Regions from separate parts of the Pectobacterium actinidiae genome, predicted to be linked through region 1. Evidence: predicted binding sites of a transcription regulator. Region 1 holds the regulator's gene; each other region holds the start of a gene.
What was found. The regulator LexA, encoded in region 1, represses DNA repair genes until DNA is damaged. The targets are predictions, from matches to a motif close to TNCTGTATGTACATACAGNA.

Region 1 (7,475 bases):
GCCTAAATCATCTCTCTATACTATCTGCCCATAACCTGATGGCGGGCCACGTTTTCAGACAACACCCGCTACAACAAGCACAACAGGGCGATATAGCCCACAATAAAATCAATTGGAGAGATGATGAAAAATTTAGAAAGTACTGCACTGCTGGTTGCACGTATCTTAATGCCAATTCTGTTTATCGTTGCAGGTTACGGTAAGCTGGGTGATGCCTATGCAGGCACACAACAATACATGCAGGCAATGGGGGTTCCGACCTTCCTGCTGCCGCTGACCATTCTCCTGGAACTGGGTGGCGGTTTGGCGGTTCTGTTCGGCCTGCTGACTCGTACTGTCGCGCTGTTCACCGCGGGCTTTACTCTGCTGACTGCACTGATTTTCCACTCTAACTTTGCGGAAGGCATGAACCAGCTGATGTTCATGAAAAACCTGACCATCGCTGGCGGCTACCTCCTGCTGGCTGTAACTGGCCCAGGCGCATTCAGTATCGACCGCCTGCTGGGCAAGAAGTGGTAAGACGAGCCTTGTCCGGCCTGTACTACACTTAATAGTCGAATAACGAATTAGACGGCAAGCCCACACAGCTTGCCGTCGCTTTGTCATCACTCACTAACGGGAGGATTTATGGGACAACTGGTTGACGGCGTATGGCACGATACCTGGTATGAAACCAAATCTACCGGCGGACATTTCAAGCGTTCAGAATCCGCATTCCGCAACTGGGTCACGCCTGATGGTGCACCCGGTCTCACTGGCACAGGAGGCTTTCCTGCCCAATCTGGCCGTTATCATCTCTATGTTTCGCTCGCCTGCCCGTGGGCACACCGCACGTTGCTCATGCGACAGTTGAAAGGGTTAGTCGATCACATCGCCGTTTCAGTCGTGCATCCGCTTATGCTCGATCATGGCTGGACGTTCGGTACCGATTTTGAAGCGGCGACAGGTGACTCACTCTATCAGCACGAATTCCTTTACCAGCTCTATCTGCATGCCATGCCAGACTACAGCGGTCGGGTAACCGTGCCCGTCTTATGGGATACCGAGCAGCACACCATCGTGAGTAACGAATCCGCCGATATCATCCGCATGCTGAACAGCGCTTTTGATGGCGTGGGAGCAACAGTGGGAGATTATTACCCAGAAGCGCTACGTGCTCAGATTGACGAACTGAACGGCTGGATTTACGACAAGGTCAACAACGGTGTTTACAAAGCCGGTTTTGCGACAAGCCAGTCAGCCTATGATGAATCCGCCACGACCGTTTTCGCCGCGCTATCCGATCTGGAGAGCATTCTGGCGAAACAGCGCTACCTGACGGGCGAACAGTTAACCGAAGCCGACCTGCGACTGTGGACGACGCTGATCCGTTTCGATCCGGTCTATCACACGCATTTTAAATGCGATAAATATCGCCTGAGTGATTACCCAAATCTGTTCGGTTTTCTGCGTGATATTTATCAGATACCCGGCATCGCCGATACCGTCGATATGGCGCATATTCGTCACCACTACTACCGTAGCCACGGCACGATTAATCCGCATGGCGTGATATCGCTGGGTCCAGAGCAAGATCTCAACCAGCCTCATCAGCGTGATAAGACGTTTATCAATTTATACTGAGATGTTGTCGCTGCGCGATGAAGAGCAAGGCAAGGTGTGGTTCCACACCTTGCTACAGAAAAATGCAGGATTTAAGGCTGGTTAAGCAGTTTTGGAATTTCACGCAGGAACCAGGATTTCGCCTCACCCATGCTGTCTCGCCGCCACGCCATAATAATCTGGCTTTCCATCTGATGCTCCGGCCCAATGACCAGTAAACGCCCTTCGGCAATATCTTGCGCCACCATTGGATAAGGCATGGTCGCGACGCCTAATCCCGCCAGCAGCGCACGCCGCTTATCATCCAGCGAACTCACCGTCAGACGTTGCTGTTTATCCAACAGCTGCACGGTCAGTACCGGGCGTTCGCGCGCAGTATCCGCCACCGCAATCCCACGATATTTTACCCGGGTTGCATCCGATAACGGTTCAGGTTCCTGATGAATCGGATGCTCTGGGCTGGCAACATAAACGTTATTCATCGTGTACAGCTTACGGGTGTTCATTTCGGAAGAGGCACGAAAATGCATGTCCGGCGCAATCACGATATCGGCTCGCCCTTGTTCAAGGCGCTCCCACGCCCCCGCCAGCACTTCCGTCAGAATCGATACCTGCGTATTGGCTTTGAGCGCCAGTTTATCGATTAATGGGAAAATCCGCTGAGTCGGAATCAGGGCTTCCGTCACAATCGTCAGGTGCGTTTCCCAGCCGCGAGCCAGCGCTTCTGCATCCGTAGTGAGTTTATCCGCCGCTTCCAGCAGGATACGTCCGCGTTCCAGCAGCATCCGTCCGACATTCGTGAATTTAGTACGATGGCCGGAACGATCGAACAGCACCACATCTAACTCTTCTTCCAGTTTCTGCATGGTATAGCTCAGTGCCGAAGGCACCCTACCCAGCTCGTCTGCCGCAGCGGCAAAGCTGCCACGGCGATCGATCGCATCCATCACCCTCAACGCTTCAAGCGTCAATGCTCGTTCTTTCGCCATCTTCGTACTCATTCAGGAATTTTGAACATACCCACCAGATTAACTAGCTAACAATCCAACGTCCACACAATTACTATCGGTTTAATAAATAATTCTCTGGGGGATAAAAATTATGATCACACGAAGAGCAGCGGGGCAATGCGGCCAGGCCGACTATGGCTGGTTACAGGCTCGCTATACCTTTTCTTTTGGTCACTATTTTGACCCACAGCTGCTGGGCTACGCTTCTCTGCGCGTGCTCAATCAGGAAGTATTGGCACCGGGGGCCTCATTCCAGCCGCGAACCTACCCACGGGTTGATATTCTGAACATTATTCTTCAGGGCGAAGCGGAATACCGCGACAGCAACGGTTGCCACATTCAGGCTAAAACCGGAGATGTGCTGTTGCTCGCCACTCAGCCAAACGTCAGCTATAGCGAACATAATACCAGCGCCAATAAGCCGCTGACGCGGCTGCAATTATGGCTGAATGCCTGCCAGACCCGAGAGAACAGCCCGTTGCAGCGTATGGGGTTAAATTCATCAAACCACACTCTGCTTGCTTCACCGGAAGGTGAACACAACAGCCTGCAACTGCGACAGCAGGTTTGGATCCATCATGTCGATCTCCAGCAGAATGAGCAAAGCACGATCGCGCTACAGGGGAATCAGGCGTATCTCCAGCTAATCCACGGTTCAATGGCGGTGAAAGGCAGCCAGAACAGTGAAACACTACACTGCGGCGACGGTGCTTTTATTAAGGACGAAACGGTGTTGACGCTACAGGCAGAGTCGCCTTTGCGGGCACTGCTCATCGATCTGGTTGTGTAGCACTTCTGTCCGCTGTTTTTGTAGGGAGTTGTATTCGCAGGAAAACGCCGCCAGTTCGGCGTTTTTATTCAGTCGTGGTAAGATATCCGTCTTGTTCCTCAATGCGTCAGGGTGATATGACAATGGATTCAACCAAACAGGACAAACTTCTTGCCCAGGCTGAACAGATTTGTCAGCAGCGCGCTGTGCGTCTAACACCACAGCGGTTAGAGGTTTTACGCCTTATGGCACAGCAGTCTGGTGCTATTAGCGCTTATGACCTGCTGGATTTGCTGCGCGTTTCCGAGCCTCAGGCGAAACCGCCGACCGTCTATCGCGCGCTGGATTTTCTGCTGGAACAAGGCTTCATTCATCGAGTCGAATCAAACAACAGCTACGTGCTGTGTCACCATATCGAAGACCACAGCCATACATCTGCCCTTTTCATCTGCGATCGCTGCGGGCAGGTTACCGAGCGCCAAACCGAGGGTGTGGAAGAAACATTACGCAACCTGGCACAGCAGTCGGGGTTTACACTGCGCCACAGCGTTGTGGAAGCACACGGGTTATGTGGAGGCTGTCAGGAAGTCGCATCATGCAAGCAGCCGGATCATTGCGATCACGACCATACGGTTCCCATTAAAAAACGATAGCCCTAAGGGCTATCGTCTCTTTCAGCAAAGAAGCATCACGTTCGCTACCAGTGATATTTGTGATGCTCTTCCCAGTGTTTCACTTCTTTCTCTGCCGCTTCTTTTTCGTATCCGTAACGCTCCTGGATTCTCCCCACAAGCTGGTCACGTTTACCTTCGATGACCGTCAGATCGTCATCCGTTAATTTGCCCCATTGCTCTTTCGCTTTACCTTTAAACTGTTTCCAGTTACCGCTGGCTTGGTCTTTATTCATAAGAATCTCCGTACCTTAGGTGAATTGCGCATGAAAAAACCGTAACTACCGACTTATGCGTCAGTTTCAGATAAATAGGTTTATTCAGTAAGCAGCATCATAACTATGTGAAACATGACGGTACTCTTCGCCACTGTCTGCCTTGATTACCGGAGCTATCTACATGTGATAGCTAATGCTCAATCGGCAAACGATCAATCAAGATAAAAATGCTTACCTTGATAAAAATTATAGTCGAATATTTCACTTAAGATAAAAAAACAGGAATCTGTAACTGGATAGGGCATTAATAAAGGGAAATAACCACAAAAAGCAGTGATAAAACAGAGAGTAATGGAGATCGTAGAAAACGCGCACGAAATGTAACTAAATATATACGATGAGCAGATTAACACGCTAAAAGATTAACGCAAAACATGATGCACTGACCCGAACAGACGAGCAGTGCATCTCTGCGAATGGTTAGCTCCAGTCGCTGTTACGAATCACGCCAACGGCTAAACCTTCTATCGAAAAGCTTTGCTGACGCAGGTCGACAACAATCGGGGCAAACTCTTCATTTTCAGCGAGGAGGTGCACCATATTGCCTTGCTTTTTCAAGCGCTTCACCGTCACTTCATCGTCAATACGCGCGACGACAATCTGACCGTTACGCACATCTTCTGTTTTATGCACGGCCAGTAAATCGCCATCCATAATACCAATATTTTTCATCGACATACCGCTCACCCGCAGCAAGAAATCAGCGCTGGGTTTGAACATCGCAGGGTCAACCTGATAGTGACATTCGATATGTTCCTGCGCCAGCAGCGGTTCACCTGCGGCCACGCGACCAACCAGAGGAATACCCGTCTCTTCTTCCATCAGCAGACGAATACCACGAGAAGCGCCCGATACAATTTCAATCACACCTTTACGCGCCAGCGCTTTCAGATGTTCTTCAGCCGCATTGGGAGAGCGAAACCCCAGTTGTTGAGCAATTTCCGCGCGCGTTGGCGGCATTCCGGTTTGCGCAATATGATCGCGGATCAGGTCATAAACCTGCTGCTGCCTTGCTGTTAGTACTTTCATTCCGCCCCCTGGTTGTTTATACAGTCTTGCTGTGAGTATATACAGGTAAGGCACAATTGGGAATGAAGATATCGGCAAAGCCCCTGACTTTTACTCATTTATGCGCGCCGTCAGGCAAAATGTTGCCAGAGGATACTGCCCCACACGACAGCGGCTAACAAGATGGCAACAAAGACAGCAGCCGAACCGATATCTTTCGCCCGACCGGATAATTCATGATGCTCAAGTCCAATGCGATCGACCACCGCTTCAATGGCGCTGTTAGCCAACTCAAACAGCATAATCAATACCACAGACCCGATCAGCAGCAGTTTTTCGACCAGCGTAACCGGCAGCAAACACGCAACAATGACGCCGACAAGGGTCAGAATTGTCTCCTGACGAAACGCCGCCTCATGCTGCCACGCCTGCTTCAGTCCCTTAAAGGAATAACCGGTCGCCTTAATAATCCGGGTCATCCCCGTTGCTTTATTCATTTATCCTCCGCTATTTATGCAAAATAGTTCGCATTTTAACGCGCTCGTGTTGTCTCATCACCACAGATCTCCGGCGCAGTTTCTGGTATCCTTGCGGCGCATTGCTAACAAGAGGCTCCACGTTGTTATGTCAGGTTGGCGTAAAATTTACTATAAATTATTGAATCTCCCACTGAAATTGCTGGTGAAAAGCAAAGTCATTCCCGCAGATCCCGTGGTCGAGTTGGGGTTAGATCCCTCACGTCCTATACTCTATGTTCTGCCTTATAACTCTCAGGCGGATCTCTTGACGCTACGTGCGAAATGCCTGGCATTGGGGCTACCCGATCCTTCGGTATCGTTCGAATTCAATGGCGTCGAACTTCCTAGCCACGTCTTTATTAATGACGGGCCGCGTGTCTTCCGCTATTACGTTCCCAAGCAGAAATCCGTCAAGCTGTTCCACGACTATCTGGACTTGCATCGTGCCAATCCAGACTTAGACGTACAGATGGTGCCAGTTTCCGTGATGTTTGGGCGTTCTCCGGGTCGGGAAGGCCACTCTCAGGCCGCACCACACCTCCGGTTGCTCAACGGTATCGAGAAATTCTTCGCCGTCCTGTGGCTAGGCCGCGACAGTTTTGTCCGCTTCTCCAGTCCGGTGTCGCTGCGCTATATGGCGACCGAGCACGGCACTGACAAAACCATAGCCCACAAACTGGCGCGTGTCGCACGTATGCATTTCTCCCGCCAGCGTTTGGCGGCAGTTGGACCGCGCTTGCCGGTGCGTCAGGAGCTGTTCAACAAGCTGCTGGATTCCAAAGCGATCAAGAAAGCCGTAGACGATGAGGCGCGCAGTAAGAAGATTTCTTATGAGAAAGCGCAGCAGAATGCGATTGCGCTGATGGAAGAAATCGCCGCCGATTTCTCCTACGAGGCCGTGCGTCTGTCGGATCGCGTATTAAGCTGGACGTGGAACCGCCTTTATCAGGGGATTAACGTCCACAACGCCGAGCGTGTTCGCCAACTGGCACAGGATGGCCACGGTATTGTCTATGTGCCCTGCCACCGCAGCCACATGGATTACCTGCTGCTGTCCTACGTCCTGTACCATCAGGGTTTAGTGCCGCCACACATCGCCGCAGGCATCAACCTTAATTTCTGGCCAGCAGGACCGATCTTCCGCCGTCTTGGCGCATTCTTTATTCGCCGTACCTTCAAAGGCAACAAGCTGTATTCCACGATTTTCCGTGAATATCTGGGTGAGCTGTTTGCTCGCGGTTATTCGGTTGAATACTTCATGGAAGGCGGACGTTCACGCACGGGCCGTCTGTTAGAGCCGAAAACCGGTACGCTGGCGATGACCATTCAGGCCATGCTCAGAGGCGGTACGCGCCCTATCACGCTGGTACCGATTTATGTCGGCTACGAACATGTGATGGAAGTCGGCACCTATGCAAAAGAGCTGCGCGGTGCGGCGAAGGAGAAAGAAGGTTTTATGCAGATGGTGCGCGGTTTGCGCAAACTGCGTAATTTAGGTCAGGGTTATGTGAACTTCGGTGAACCACTCCCTCTGACAACCTATCTTAATCAGCATGTTCCGCAATGGCGTGATGCGATCGATCCCATCGAGGCACAGCGTCCAAGCTGGCTCACGCCGA
Region 2 (7,475 bases), 1.3 Mb from region 1:
AAGATTGAGAGAAACGAATTCGCTGCTGACTTTGCTCATGTCAGGCTCCTTTAAGAATCAGTGATGTCGCGGATTAACCGCCGATAAATGACAGATTTTGCGTGATGCCGCTGTTGCCTTCATGCAGAAAGTGCGTCTGCTTCTTCGTCGACAATCCACCCGAGATACGCATTTTCAAATCATCAAGATGATCATCGTCGGCCAGCAAATCACGCAGTGGAATACCCTGTTCACCAAAGAGGCACAGATGAAGATTCCCTACAGCGGATACGCGCAGACGGTTACAGCTCAGGCAGAAATCTTTTTCATACGGCATAATCAGCCCGATTTCTCCCTGATAGTCAGGGTGGCTAAACACCTGAGCAGGGCCGTCGCTGCGTGCGCGTTGTTGCTGCTGCCAGCCTTGTTGCAGCAGTTGCTGACGGATCACCTCGCCAGAGACATGGTGACGGCGGAACACGTCGCCCCCTTCCCCGGTTTCCATCAATTCAATAAAGCGCAGTTGAATCGGGCGGTGTTTAATCCAGTCGAGGAAAGTTTGCAGGCTGCCTGCGTTTACATCACGCATCAGCACCGTGTTGACTTTGACCTTGGCAAAGCCACAGTCAAAGGCCGCATCAATGCCATCCATTACCTGGCGGAATTTGTCCTGCCCGGTAATCGCGTGAAACTGGCGTGCATCCAGGCTGTCGACGCTGACATTCAGCGCCGTCAGGCCAGCATCTCGCCATTGAGCAACGTCGCGTGCCAAACGGTAGCCGTTAGTGGTTACCGCCAGCGTGCGGATAGCAGGGTTTTCACGGATCGCCGCGATGATATCGACAAAGTCACGGCGCAAAGACGGTTCACCACCGGTGAGGCGGACTTTTTCCGTCCCTAATTCGGCAAAGGCGCGGCTGACGCGACGAATTTCATCGAGCGATAAAAAGCGATGTGGATTCTTACCATTGGCCTGATAGCCATCCGGCAGACAGTAGGTACAGCGAAAATTGCAGACGTCTGTGATAGACAGACGCAAATAGTAGAACTTGCGCGCAAACGCATCAGTCAGTTGACTCACCATAAACACCTTTCCAAATACGGGAGATGCAGGCATTTCTGCCTCGCACCCTGGTGACCACGAAGGCCACGGCCAGGGCACCGTATCACGCGCAACACGCGCATCACTTAGGCACCAAGGCTAGGAGTTTGATTCCTATCAGTTATCCGTTAAACAGCAACGAGATAATCGTTCAAGAATCGTGATTTCATTAAGCAGTCTACTGCGAAAAAGCACAGCCAACCACTCTCAAAATCGGTATATAATTAAATATATAGCGAATTTTCAATATCTTATGATGCACAGCATACGGAAAAATATGCGACAGAAATTGTCTCAGGTCATGCCTGCGTGAGGATTTTTCGCCTTTTAAGTGGAAATCAGCTACCTTAGCGACGATCGTCACACGTAGTTAATATTTCTCTGGCTCATTCATAAGGTTTTCTATGCGCAATCGCACGTTGGCCGACCTCGATAGGGTTGTCGCACTCGGAGGCGGGCACGGTTTAGGTCGTGTGATGTCTTCGCTCTCTTCCCTGGGTTCACGGCTAACCGGCATTGTCACGACGACAGATAACGGCGGCTCAACTGGCCGCATCCGTCGTTCTGAAGGCGGCATTGCCTGGGGCGATACCCGCAACTGTCTGAATCAACTGATTACAACGCCCAGCGTGGCATCCGCAATGTTTGAGTACCGGTTTAACGGTAACGGTGAACTTGCCGGACACAATCTGGGTAACCTGATGCTAAAAGCGCTCGACCACCTGAGCGTGCGTCCGCTGGAAGCCATCAATCTGATTCGCAACCTGCTCAAGGTGGACGCTTTTTTAATTCCGATGTCCGAGCATCCTGTCGATTTAATGGCGATTGATGAACAGGGCAACCCCGTTTATGGTGAAGTCGAGATCGATCAGCTGGCAACCTTGCCGCAGGATTTGATGCTGTACCCGGCTGTAAAAGCCACGCGCGAGGCGATTGATGCCATTGCAAAAGCCGACCTGATTTTGATTGGTCCCGGCAGCTTTCTGACCAGTCTGATGCCGTTGTTGCTGCTGAAAGATCTGACACAGGCGATCCGCCGCACACCCGCACCCATGGTGTACATCGGCAACCTGGGCAATGAGCAGAGTAATCCCGCCGCCCGCCTGACGCTGGCGGAGAAACTATCCTGGATTGAACACAAGGTAGGGAAACCCGTGGTTGATGCCGCGGTTGTCGGTCCAAAAGTCGATATCAGCCAGATCGGCGACCGTCTGATCGTACAGCAGGCACTGGCAGCAGAAGATGTTCCTCACCATCATGACCGTGAGTTACTGCGTCAGGCCATCGATCGGGCGCTACAGCTGCTGGGCTAACGATCTAACGTGGCAGGGGTGGGCTTTGGCAGCGTTCACTACTTACCAGAGTTGGGGTATTCATACTGATAAACGGACGGTATTCTTCGTATATCTTCGCAGCCTGAGCACGGCTGCCAATCTCATTGAGAATGGCTTTAGCCTGAAAATGACGTTTCAACATATCGACGTCGTTGCACGGTGGAAGGTATGAGAGATTTACACCCAAATCGGAAAATTTACTCATCAATGCAGAAAGTTCATCGCGCACCTTGTTGATTCTCACCTCAGGATCCAGTGATTTTACCGAAAGCTCAATACCTTCCGCGCGCTGATCGAGCAATCTTTCACGCTCGGTGAGTCGTTGAATTTGCTGGTTTACTCCCTCTTCGCGTGCGGCCAACTGCTGTTCGCGAAAGTCCGTAATCGACGTTTGCTTCACGAGCACCAGCTCTCTTTCGCGAATCTGATTGAGTTGTTCATTACGATAATCTTCAAACTGTAATTTTTGCTGATAGTTGTACAGCGTCCAACCAGACAGCGCCACCACCACAATAATGAATGTTTTAGCGTTATTTTTGATGAATTCCCGATCAATCATCCGACAAAAAAACCTCGTTCTGCTGCAAAAACCAGTCGTTCACAAATTTCATTCGTAACTGCCGTGTTTTCCCTAACACCTTTTTTCATAGAGAAAAGGTGACGTTATTACACATCCCGTCCATCTCGTAACCACGGCGTATAAGTCACGCCAACCAGAATACCTTCGGGACTCAGGAAACGTGTGACCTGCTGTCCCCAAGGTTCAAGACGGTTTTCCACCAGCAACACATAGCCTTGCGCTTTCAGCGTGCTGGTCGCTTCCACCATGTCAGCCACTTCGAACTCCAGCCAGCTTTGTGGCTCAGGGTGTTGTGCTGGCCAATTTTCCTGCCCGAAACAGGATTCACTAGCCTGTGACAGCGGCCACAGCGCGAAATGCTTCACACCATCCATCACATCGGTCACCAGATAATCGCTCCCTTCCGCAACGGGCTTCAGCGGCAACCTCAGCGTATCAACATAGAGCGCATGGCTGGCAGAACGTGATTTCACAATCGGCCCGAAACCTGCCACAAACAACACCTCAACACCCGGTATAGAGTGATCCATCATTGATCCTCAGTGAACGCTTGCATCGTTAGGATACTGCGATAAATTGTGCACGCAGTGCCTGTACCTCATCGCGCAGAGCAGCAGCCTCTTCAAATTCAAGGTTCTGCGCGTGCGTCAACATCTTGCTTTCCAGCTCGCGAATTTTCAGCTCCAGCGCCTTCGGCGTCATGAGTTCATAACGTGTTGTGGGTTCTGCCGCTTTACGATTGCCACGCCCTTTGCCTTTGTTCGTCGGCTGTCCCAGTTGCAGGATATCGGAAATTTTCTTATTGATGCCCTGTGGCACAATGCCGTGCTCGGTGTTGTAGGCTTCCTGCTTCTCGCGACGGCGCTCCGTTTCACCAATCGCTTTCGCCATCGATGCCGTAATCCGGTCACCGTACAGAATGGCTTTACCACGCAGATTACGCGCGGCGCGGCCAATCGTCTGGATCAGGGAACGTTCAGAACGCAGGAACCCCTCTTTATCGGCATCCAGAATCGCCACCAGCGACACTTCTGGCATATCCAGCCCTTCACGCAGCAGGTTGATGCCAACCAACACGTCGAACTCGCCAAGACGTAAATCACGGATGATTTCCACGCGTTCGACGGTATCAATATCCGAGTGCAGATAACGTACACGCTCGCCGTGTTCTTCCAGATATTCCGTCAGATCTTCCGCCATTCGCTTGGTCAGCGTGGTCACCAGTACCCGCTCATTAATCGCCGCACGCAGACGAATTTCGGAAAGCAGATCGTCCACCTGTGTCGCAACAGGCCGTACTTCAATAATCGGATCGAGTAGCCCAGTGGGGCGCACCACCTGATCGATCACTTCACCGCCCGATTTTTCCAGTTCATAGTTACCCGGCGTCGCAGATACGTAGATCGTCTGTGGAGCTAACGCTTCAAATTCTTCAAATTTCATCGGTCGGTTATCCAGCGCTGAAGGCAGCCGGAAACCGTATTCGACCAGCGTCTCTTTACGCGCACGGTCACCGCGATACATACCGCCAATCTGGGGAACGGTAACGTGGGATTCATCAATGACCAGCAGCCCGTCCGCAGGCAAATAATCAAACAGCGTCGGCGGCGGCTCACCGGGGCCACGACCGGAAAGGTAGCGTGAGTAGTTTTCGATGCCGGAGCAGTAACCCAGTTCGTTCATCATCTCCAGATCAAACTGCGTGCGTTGACTCAGCCGCTGCTCTTCCACCAGTTTGTCATTGGCCAGCAGCACCTTTTTACGGTCGGCCAGTTCAACCTTGATGTCTTCCATCGCCTGCAAAATACGCTCACGTGGCGTGACGTAGTGCGTTTTTGGATAGATGGTGTAGCGCGGCACCGTTTGGAGAACGTGGCCCGTCAGCGGGTCAAATAGCGACAGCCGTTCCACCTCCTCATCGAACAATTCAACGCGCAGCGCGATTTCGTCAGATTCCGCAGGGAAAATATCGATCACTTCACCGCGCACGCGGAACGTACCACGCTGAAACGCCTGATCGTTACGGGCATACTGTAATTCGGCCAGACGCCGCAAAATCGCACGCTGGTCAATCAGCATCCCTTGCGTCAGGTGCAGCATCATTTTCAGGTAGAGATCGGGATCGCCCAGACCGTAGATCGCGGATACCGAGGCCACGACGATGACATCGCGACGCTCCAGCAGCGCTTTTGTCGCGGAAAGACGCATCTGTTCGATATGTTCGTTAACCGACGCATCTTTTTCAATAAAGGTGTCCGAGCTGGGAACGTAGGCCTCTGGCTGATAATAGTCGTAATACGAAACGAAGTACTCGACGGCATTATCGGGAAAGAATTCTTTCATTTCGCCGTACAGCTGGGCTGCGAGCGTTTTGTTTGGCGCCAGCATCATCGTCGGCCGATTGAGGTCGGCAATCACATTGGCGATCGTGAACGTCTTACCTGAGCCCGTTACCCCGAGCAGCGTTTGATGCGCTAACCCGTCTTCCAGACCTTCTTTTAAACGACGAATGGCCTCAGGCTGATCGCCTGCCGGTTTAAAGTCGGAATTCAGTGTAAATACTTTACTCATCGTTAAGCACGCTACTTATCGTTATTAACCATCGCTCAATGCGACGTTCGTGGATGGGTGATCGGAACTTTATTCTGAATGCCAATGATGAAATTCGCCACCGCAATGATACTGGATATAAAAACAGCATCAAGGAAATTATCGCTGGATTGGATGATTAATCGACAAATGAATTTGCTAGCACATCCATCTGCAATCTACCAGATAAAATCATCGTGATTTATCCCCAGATTTGGTAAAATATAACATGCGGGGATGACCGGTGACGTTAATTTATGCAACTACGCTCCATTGATGTTCAAGACGCTTGATTTTACTTAAGCATATGATAACAAATAGATTAGCAAAACCGTGGAGAATAGCGCCAACCCGGCGAGAACCCGCGCCAGCTCTCGGTTAGGGCGTGTTGTCTATCCATAATACACATAGTTATCCACAGAAATGGTGGATAACTCCCACAACCCCGCATCAGCACTGAGTTAGAGAAATACCCGCTTCATTCACGATTCCCTCTGATATGGATTTTCTTCACACTCTTTCTGTGATTTATCGCATAAGTATTAGACGGAAAAAGACTAAAAACAGCAGGGAGCTAAATGGCAACAATTCAGGTATGGCGGGGGATTGGAGAAAAATTCAAGAAGATTTTATCTATTGATCTGCGTGAAAACGCAGGTTTTCCACTCACAAAAGGAATGTTAGTAAAAAGCAACAAAAACCGTCGCTTGATTAAACGCAGGCGAAGGGTTTGCCAACAGTCACCATCACAGTTGTCTTGACAGTACAACTTCCATACCAACCCTTTTTCCCTTAGCGTCGACAAAAATCACTACCGTTTTTGTTTTATCCTTGTTCAGCCATTCTTCGCCATTTCCCTCCACCTTCTCAAGGGTACAGCCGATGGAAATAAGGTAGTCTCTCAATGAGGCAATATCCGCGGTGTTTTCAAAATATACTGCGCTCACTTCCGATGCTGACCCCTCTTGAGGTGCGTTCACAAACTGATAAACTGCCGATATACGAGGTACACCTTTGACGATATCGTCAGTAAGCTCTTCATAGAGGGCTTTGTCTTCCATGGTATAGTGTTTACTTTCAAGATCGAAGCCTGAAAACAACCACCACAGCAACCCCGCCGCTATGATACAAGCCATAACCAGGTCACACAGAAATCGATATAGCGTCGCCATTTATCCTCCCCAAAAGCCCCCATGTCCCCCAGTTCCTCATCATCACCACGACGGTGGCGGCAATCGAATTTCCAAACCCACTGTTTTTCCCTTTGGGTCGACAAAAATCGTTATTGCTTTGGTTTTATCCTTACTTAGCCAGTTTTCGATATTTACTTCCGTCCTCTCAAGGGTACAACCGATGGAAATAAGGTAGTCTCTCAATAAGGCAATATCCGCAGTGTTTTCAAAATATACTGCGCTCACTTCCGATGCCGATCTCTGTGGTGGATAGTAAACAAACCGATAAACCGCCGAGATGCGTGGCGCGCCTTTGACAATATCGTCAGTGAGCGTTTCGTACAGGGCTTGGTCCTCCACTGTGTAAAATTCAAAACCAGAATCAAAACCAGAATCAGAACCAGTCGAAAACCACCACAACAACCCCACAGCGATGAGACACCCCATAAGTAGATTTTGCAGCAAACGATATAGCGTCGCCATTTACCCTCCTGAAAACTTCAGGTGCCACCCGGTTCCATCATCAATCACAATATCAACCCGTTCAGACGGAACGGAAGCGTAGGGTTTTATTCTCGTCATAAATGCAGGTAACACGCCAAAATAGGGCCGCGCATTCGGGTTCTGCTCTGGATCGGGGAAGAGTAACGGCCTGAATGATTTATTCTTGAACCCACCGATCGAGCCGTAAAAATCCCAGCGTTTTAATGCCTCATCCC
Region 3 (7,475 bases), 2.4 Mb from region 1:
TACACCATCGACGCTGGTCTCTTTTGTTCTATTTCTCTTTTTTCGTTATCCCGGCTTACGCTGCGTCGGTACGCCTAGGCGGTGAAGATGTTCAATAAACACTGATGGATTTGTCACATCCTGTAGCAACCAAACGCGATGTTTCGCCCTCGTCAGCGCCACATACAGTAAACGCCGCTCTTCCGCATCGGGGAAGTCCTCCGGTTCAGGTAATAGCACCGCCTCAATGACAGACTCTCTTGCCGGAGCCGGGAACCCATCTTTCCCTTCATGCATACCCACAATAATGACATACTCCGCCTGCTGCCCTTTACTGGCGTGCACCGTCATGAAATCAATCTGCAAATTCGGCCATTTGGTCGCAGCCTTCTCTAAAATCGCTGGGCGTAAATGGTGATAACGCGCCAGCACGAGAATGCGTTCATCCGCTTTCACAAAGCCGCTAAGTTTATCCAGAAGGGGTTCAAGCTGATCCTGAGGCAGGATGGTCACCGCTTTTTTATCTCCCTTATTCAGGCTATTAAGCGGTTTCCTCAACTGATATGGGTTTTGCTGTATGAACGTGTTGGCGACTTCACCAATGCGTTCATTAAAACGATAGGTGGTATCCAGCGCGCACTGCTCGCCTACGCCGAAATGCTGTTCAAATGCTGTCGTCAACGCCAGCTCAGCACCGCTAAAACGATAAATTGCCTGCCAGTCATCCCCAACAGCAAAAAGACAGGTACGGCTATTTTGTCGACGCAATGCTGCTAACAGCGTCGCACGCTGCGGTGAGATATCTTGAAATTCGTCCACCAGAATGTGCTTCCAGGGACTCACAAAGCGCCCTTTATCCAGCAAGTTCACGGCTTGATGGATGAGGCCAGAGAAATCGACGGCATTCTCATCCTTAAGCGCTTTTTTCCAGGCTTTCAACAACGGAGCCATCAGGCGAACTCGTTGCTGAAATACTGTCCGAATTGATTCTGGCGCCTGCTCAACCATTTCACTCTGGCTGCCGCCGTGCATACGCATCAAGCCTAACCAGCGTTCAAGTCGCCCAGCCAACCGTCCCGCCAGCTTCGGATCGCTCCAGAAATCGCCTTCTGGCACATCCCATTCCAGCTCTTCTGTTAACCAGCGTCGCCACCCGTTAGCCTGCGTTTTTTTCTCAGCACACTGCTGCTGCCAATGAGAAATCAGCAATTCTCGACGCTGTTTCGCATCACTTTCCAGTTGGCTTATCATCGGGGCCTTGCGGCTAGCCTGCTGAATAATGTGCAATGCCAGCGCATGGAACGTCTTAGCCTGAATCTCATCCGTGCTGACCCGCTCCCGGATACGTTCGTTCATCTCTTCTGCCGCTTTACGTCCAAATGCCAGCAGTAGAATCTGATCGGGCGTGGCTTCTTGACGATGCAGTAACCATGCCGCTCGGGCCACCAGTACGGAGGTTTTCCCACTGCCAGCGCCGGCCAGTACCAGCACTCCCTCTTCACCATTAATCACAGCTTTACTCTGCGACACATTTAGTGGCGAACTCTCTACCGTTTCAAAGAAAGACTGTTCTGCCGCCAGCGTGCGATCCATCCATGCCTGATTCACCGCTGTGCGCGTCTCATCGCCCTGCTCAAGCCAGCGCAAGCAATTCTGGTAGTGGTCACGGCAGTTATCAAAGGTTTCAAGACGAGAAACAGGAAGCGGCAAAGCGCCCAGCGATTCACGAATGGCATTCTGCAATGTTGCTAAAGCCTGTCGGCTAAACCATTTATCCTGCTGCGTCAGTGTTTGAATACTGTCCGTTTGGCGTTGCAAAACTTCAGCACTGATCAGACTCATCTCCTCGCTCCAGTCGAGCCAGGATTTAAGAAGATGGCGGTAAAAAGCCTGCGTTTCCTGCCACTCTGTTCCGTGCAAGCGCACCACTTTTCCGGCTGGCAATTCAAATTCCAGCTCTCCCCACACCAGCCCTCTTTTACAGTGAATACTCAGCAACTGATTAAAAGGGATCAGGTATTGATGTTTATCGCCACTCACTTCGACACCGGCATTCAGTAACCGCACCCGGTTGTAAGGATGCTGGGCCAGATGTTTACCTAACGAGGTAGATTTCAGTTCCATGATGTTCGCGCCATGACTATGTGAGAGGTTATTCGTCCATTTTTATCGTTTATCTGTTCACTAGTTTACCCGTTATCAGACTTCACGCTCTAGCCTTAAAAACAGGTTAGGATATCCTGATGCTTAATGTGATAATTCTTTTACCATCAGCGAGTTTGGTTACTTTATCGGTTTACCTTACACGTACAGGAGAGAGTATGCGTACTGTGTTGAATATCCTTAACTTCGTATTAGGTGGTTTTTTCACCACGTTAGCCTGGCTTCTGGCGACTGTTGTCAGCGTGCTGCTGATTTTTACCTTGCCGCTAACACGCTCATGTTGGGAAATCACCAAGCTGTCACTCTTGCCTTATGGCAATGAGGCCATCCATGTTGACGAGCTGCGCCCAGATGAAAAGAGCGCGATTCTCAGCGCAGGCGGATCGCTGCTGAATATCTTCTGGTTCATTTTCTTTGGCTGGTGGCTTTGCCTGTCGCACATCATTACTGGCATCGCACAGTGTATTACGATCATTGGCATTCCTGTTGGCATCGCCAATTTTAAAATTGCCGCCATCGCGCTGTGGCCAGTAGGGCGTCGCGTGGTTTCCGTCGAACTGGCGCAGGCTGCGCGGGAAAACAATGCCCGCCGCCACTTTCGCTAACGGCATCTAAGGATATTACGTTGCTCATCTTCGCCCCGGGAATTCGCCGCTATGTGTATAACAGCAGTTGGCTGTATACCATTCGCATCCTTATTGCTCTGAGTGGTGCGGCGGCCGTTCCCTGGTGGCTTGGGCAGCCAACATCGACTATCCCCGTCACGCTTGGCGTCGTCGCAGCCGCCCTTACCGACCTTGACGATCGCCTCACCGGACGTCTGCGTAATCTGTTCATTACGCTGGCCTGTTTTTTTGTCGCTTCCGTTTCGATCGAATTGCTTTTCCCCTATCCCTGGCTGTTTGGCCTTGGTCTGGCAGTATCAACCTGCGGATTTATTCTGCTCGGCGCATTAGGGCAACGCTATGCAACTATTGCATTCGGCGCACTGCTGATCGCTATTTACACCATGCTGGGCATCTCGCTTTATGACAACTGGTATCAGCAGCCCATCATGCTGCTGATCGGGGCCTCGTGGTACAACCTGCTGACGCTATTCGGCCACCTGATATTCCCCATCCGCCCGTTGCAGGATAACCTCGCGCAGTGTTATCAGCAGTTGGCTCGCTATCTGGATGCCAAAGCTAACCTCTTCGACCCCGACATTGAAGAAGAAACCGACAAGCCCCTCATTGACGTCGCGATGGCAAACAGCCAGCTGGTTGCGACGCTCAACCAGACCAAATCATCGCTATTAACACGTCTGCGTGGCGATCGCGGCCAGCGCGGTACGCGCCAAACGCTGCACTACTATTTTGTCGCGCAGGATATTCACGAACGGGCCAGCTCATCGCATGTTTACTATCCGCAACTGCGTGAAAAACTGCGCTATAGCGATGTCTTATTCCGCTTTCAGCGCCTGCTGAGTATGCAGGCCAAAGCCTGTCAGCAGTTGTCGCAATCTATTCTTCTCCAGCAAAAATATCAGCATGATAGCCGCATTGAGCGGGCTTTCGTGCATCTCGAGTCCGCTATTGCGCGCATTGCTGCCAACAACATGGCCGACGCCGCACAAATCAAAGCGCTCACTTATCTCTTGAATAATCTGCGCGCCATTGATGCTCAGTTGGCGACTATCGAATCTGAACAGGCGATTGAGCAAGAAAACAACCCGGAAAACACGCTGGCAGATGACAAAATCACGGGGTGGAGCGACATCCGCTTACGCATTAGCCGCCACTTGACGCCGCAGTCGGCACTGTTTCGTCATGCCATACGTATGTCCGTGCTGCTCTGTAGCGGCTACGCGTTGATTCAGGTCACGGGCTTGCAACACGGGTATTGGATTCTGCTCACCAGCCTGTTTGTTTGTCAGCCCAACTATAACGCCACTCGGCGGCGTCTGACGTTGAGAATTATCGGGACATTGACTGGTATTTTGCTTGGCCTACCCATCCTATACTTCGTTCCTTCGCTGGAAGGACAACTGACGTTGATCGTTATCAGTGGCGTACTATTTTTCGCCTTTCGCAACGTACAGTACGCCCACGCGACCATGTTTATTACCCTGCTTGTCCTGCTCTGTTTCAACCTGTTAGGTGAAGGCTTTGAGGTTGCAGTGCCACGCATTATTGATACGCTACTAGGGTGTGCCATCGCATGGGCGGCGGTGAGTTTTATTTGGCCAGACTGGCGCTTCCGCGGTCTGCCAACCGTCATCAATAAGACATTGGATGCCAACTGCCGTTATCTTGATGCGATCATGGTTCAATATTATCAGGGGAAAGATAATAGCCTGCCTTATCGCATTGCCCGCCGCGATGCGCATAACTGCGATGCAGAACTGGCCTCCGTCGTATCGAATATGTCTTCAGAGCCTCATGCGACCAGAAATAAGCTGGACAGCGCATTCCGCTTCATGTGTCTGAATCATACGTTGCTAAGCTATATTTCGACGCTCGGCGCACACCGAGGGAAAATTACCTCAACGGAAACGCTGCAATTGCTGGATGATGCCGTGTGTCACGTTGATGATGCGTTACACTGCAACGAAGAGGAAAGTTTGCGTATCAATCAGGGATTGAAAACTATCACTGCCAGCCTTCAATCCCTTTCACCCGAATCAGACAGTAAAGAATCATTAATTATTCAGCAAATCGGCCTATTGATCGGTCTCTTACCTGAACTCGTACAGTTAAAAAATGACATGATTACACAGTGAAAATAGGTATTTTTCTTAGTGCTTTGGCCCTTTGGATACCGCATTATTTTTATACCATTCCAACAGTTCGTTGCGGATACCGCGAGGGAGTGCCGCCTGATGAGTACCACAAATTGCACCAGCAAGCGCCAATAGCACGTTAACACTCAGATTAGCGCGAACCTTCCGCAACTCGAGATAGCTGTTTTTCGCACCATAATGTTGTAATTCATCGACATTCTTTATTCCTGCTTTCCACAGCAGCCGTTCGATATCGTGGTTAAGATTCGGAAGATCTTTTAGCCGTCCGTTGGCACTTATGACGGCTTTATCATACTGCGCGCCTCCCAGTGCCAGATGGGCGAAATACAATAACTGCTCAGATTCTTGCCATAATGCTTCATCGACGAGAAAGTAATTCAACGGAACGGGCATGCCGCGCTTGGTATAAATCAGATTAGGCATATCCCGCTGTTGAAAATATTTTTCATCCTTCTTACTGGCGCGAAGATAAAGCTCCCCTTCTGACACCAGTCCAAAAATCGTTTTATTTGCTGCGATGCTGTAGCCACCAAATTGGGAACGCGAAGTGATGTCCCCCAAAGATGAAAAAGACTGCTGAGATTGCAAAATCCTTTTTTTGCATAATTGCTTCATTGCCATAATCCTTAGTATTGAAATGATCTCTTCCTGAACAATTAGAAATATCTGTAGCAGGAACAAATAATTAACCACAGCCCCGATGCGGCTTCAAACAGTAAATGTGTTTACTGTCTCTTGCATATGGAATATGCGAAGCGCTTTCAAAAAAATCAGGTTGATTTTCACGCACACAGTAGATACTGTATGTTCATACAGTAACACTATGGGTAGAACTCATTATGCGTACGCAATCAATCCGCTCTCACAACATCGAGCCGTCATCGTTTTCTGCAAATCAACACGCTGCGGAGCCCTCGGTTGCCACAGGTGGAATCATCAGCGAAATCGTGTACAACGCCGATCAGCCCATAGTCACACACTTGTTATTACCGCTCTTACAGCAGCTAGGTACGCAGTCTCGTTGGCTGTTGTGGCTTTCTCCTCAGCAAAAATTGAGCCGCCCTTGGGTTCAGCAATCTGGGCTACCGTTGGATAAAATGGTACAACTTCACCACATCAATCCGCTGTTTACGGTTGATGCTATGGAAAGAGCCTTGCTGACAGGGAATTACAGCGCTGTTTTGTGCTGGTTACCACACGAATTAACGGAAGAAGAGAGGGTTCGGTTACGGCACGCCGCACAGGCAGGAAACACGTATGGCTTCATTATGCGACCAGAAAGTGCTGGCGGTGACGCCTATAGACTGTTTCCTAGCCTTAAAATTCATTCGACATTGTATCATTAAGTAAATTAAGAATTTTCTCAGCTCATCTAGGTTATACGCCTTGTCGATCGCCGCAGAGCGGTATTCTGCGGGCTTTTTGGATATATTTAATACAGCTAGAAGGCGTAAGATCTGTCAAAAGCATCTACTATTTGTTAGCAAGTATGTATGAATCGTGCGGTTTTCTTATGATGTAAATCACATCATACTTGTAACTTTCTCATCACGTTGTAGACTTTAACTCGCTGGAGTTGCTCTTTTATAACGTCAGTTGACTGACAGTGAGTCATAAATAAGGGCAAAGTCTCCAACCAAAGGATTTTAACCAAAGGTTTATTAGCCCTCCAGGTTAATTACCGATTTGGATGATAATGAGGCGTAAAATGAAAAAAACAGCTATCGCAGTTGCAGTGGCACTGGCTAGCTTCGCGACCGTCGCGCAAGCAGCTCCTAAAGACAATACCTGGTACACCGGTGGTAAACTGGGTGTGTCTCAATTCCACGATACTGGTTTCTACGGAAATGGTTACACTGGTGTCAACAACAACCCAATCAAAAGCAAGTTAGGCGCTGGTGCATTTGTTGGTTATCAAGCCAACCCGTACCTGGGTTTTGAACTGGGCTACGACTGGCTGGGCCGCATGAAGTATGCAGGTTCAACTGCATCAAATGATGACAGCGCTAGCTTCAAAGCACAGGGCATCCAACTGGCTGCTAAACTGAGCTACCCAGTTCTGCCTGATCTGGATGTTTATACCCGTTTAGGTGGTATGGTATGGCGCGCTGATAGCCATGCAGCAACCTCTGTCAACACAGGTGTAAGAACTGATATCAACAACGACGACACTGGCGTTTCTCCGCTGGCTGCGATCGGTGTTGAATACGCTATCGACAAAAACTGGGCCACTCGTATTGATTACCAGTGGGTAAGCAATATTGGTGATGCAGGCACAGTCGGTGCTCGTCCAGACAACATGCTCATCAGTGCTGGTCTTTCTTACCGTTTCGGCCAGGATGACCGTGTAGCACCAGTTGTTGCACCAGCTCCTGCTCCAGCTCCAGTTGTTGAAACCAAGCGTTTCACCCTGAAATCTGACGTTCTGTTCAACTTCAACAAAGCAACACTGAAAGCAGAAGGCCAGCAATCACTGGATCAACTGTACACCCAGTTGAGCTCTCTGGATCCTAAAGATGGTTCTGTTGTTGTTCTGGGCTTCACTGACCGT

Region 2: uvrB (excinuclease ABC subunit UvrB) is a predicted target of LexA. The motif match lies at 5,676-5,695, and genes of this name have one in related genera.
Region 3: sulA (SOS-induced cell division inhibitor SulA) is a predicted target of LexA. The motif match lies at 5,723-5,742, and genes of this name have one in related genera.

What each region holds. Positions count from the first base shown of each region.
Region 1 is NZ_JRMH01000001.1:385,735-393,209, reverse strand. Features, by position in the region: gene KKH3_RS01635 (DoxX family protein) at 124-519, shown strand; gene KKH3_RS01630 (glutathione S-transferase family protein) at 628-1,623, shown strand; gene KKH3_RS01625 (LysR family transcriptional regulator) at 1,695-2,591, opposite strand; gene KKH3_RS01620 (pirin family protein) at 2,704-3,402, shown strand; gene zur (zinc uptake transcriptional repressor Zur) at 3,525-4,034, shown strand; gene KKH3_RS01610 (CsbD family protein) at 4,079-4,288, opposite strand; gene lexA (transcriptional repressor LexA) at 4,751-5,359, opposite strand; gene KKH3_RS01600 (diacylglycerol kinase) at 5,470-5,835, opposite strand; gene plsB (glycerol-3-phosphate 1-O-acyltransferase PlsB) at 5,963-7,475, shown strand, end outside.
Region 2 is NZ_JRMH01000001.1:1,670,028-1,677,502, reverse strand. Features, by position in the region: gene moaB (molybdenum cofactor biosynthesis protein B) at 1-39, opposite strand, end outside; gene moaA (GTP 3',8-cyclase MoaA) at 74-1,063, opposite strand; molybdenum cofactor riboswitch at 1,051-1,199, opposite strand; gene yvcK (uridine diphosphate-N-acetylglucosamine-binding protein YvcK) at 1,486-2,394, shown strand; gene KKH3_RS06915 (hypothetical protein) at 2,399-2,974, opposite strand; gene KKH3_RS06910 (VOC family protein) at 3,082-3,525, opposite strand; gene uvrB (excinuclease ABC subunit UvrB) at 3,554-5,566, opposite strand; gene KKH3_RS22215 (hypothetical protein) at 6,163-6,345, shown strand; gene KKH3_RS06900 (hypothetical protein) at 6,331-6,756, opposite strand; gene KKH3_RS06895 (hypothetical protein) at 6,799-7,239, opposite strand; gene KKH3_RS06890 (hypothetical protein) at 7,240-7,475, opposite strand, start outside.
Region 3 is NZ_JRMH01000001.1:2,754,738-2,762,212, forward strand. Features, by position in the region: gene helD (DNA helicase IV) at 46-2,103, opposite strand; gene KKH3_RS11755 (YccF domain-containing protein) at 2,301-2,747, shown strand; gene yccS (YccS family putative transporter) at 2,768-4,903, shown strand; gene KKH3_RS11765 (TfoX/Sxy family DNA transformation protein) at 4,919-5,539, opposite strand; gene sulA (SOS-induced cell division inhibitor SulA) at 5,764-6,270, shown strand; gene ompA (porin OmpA) at 6,633-7,475, shown strand, end outside.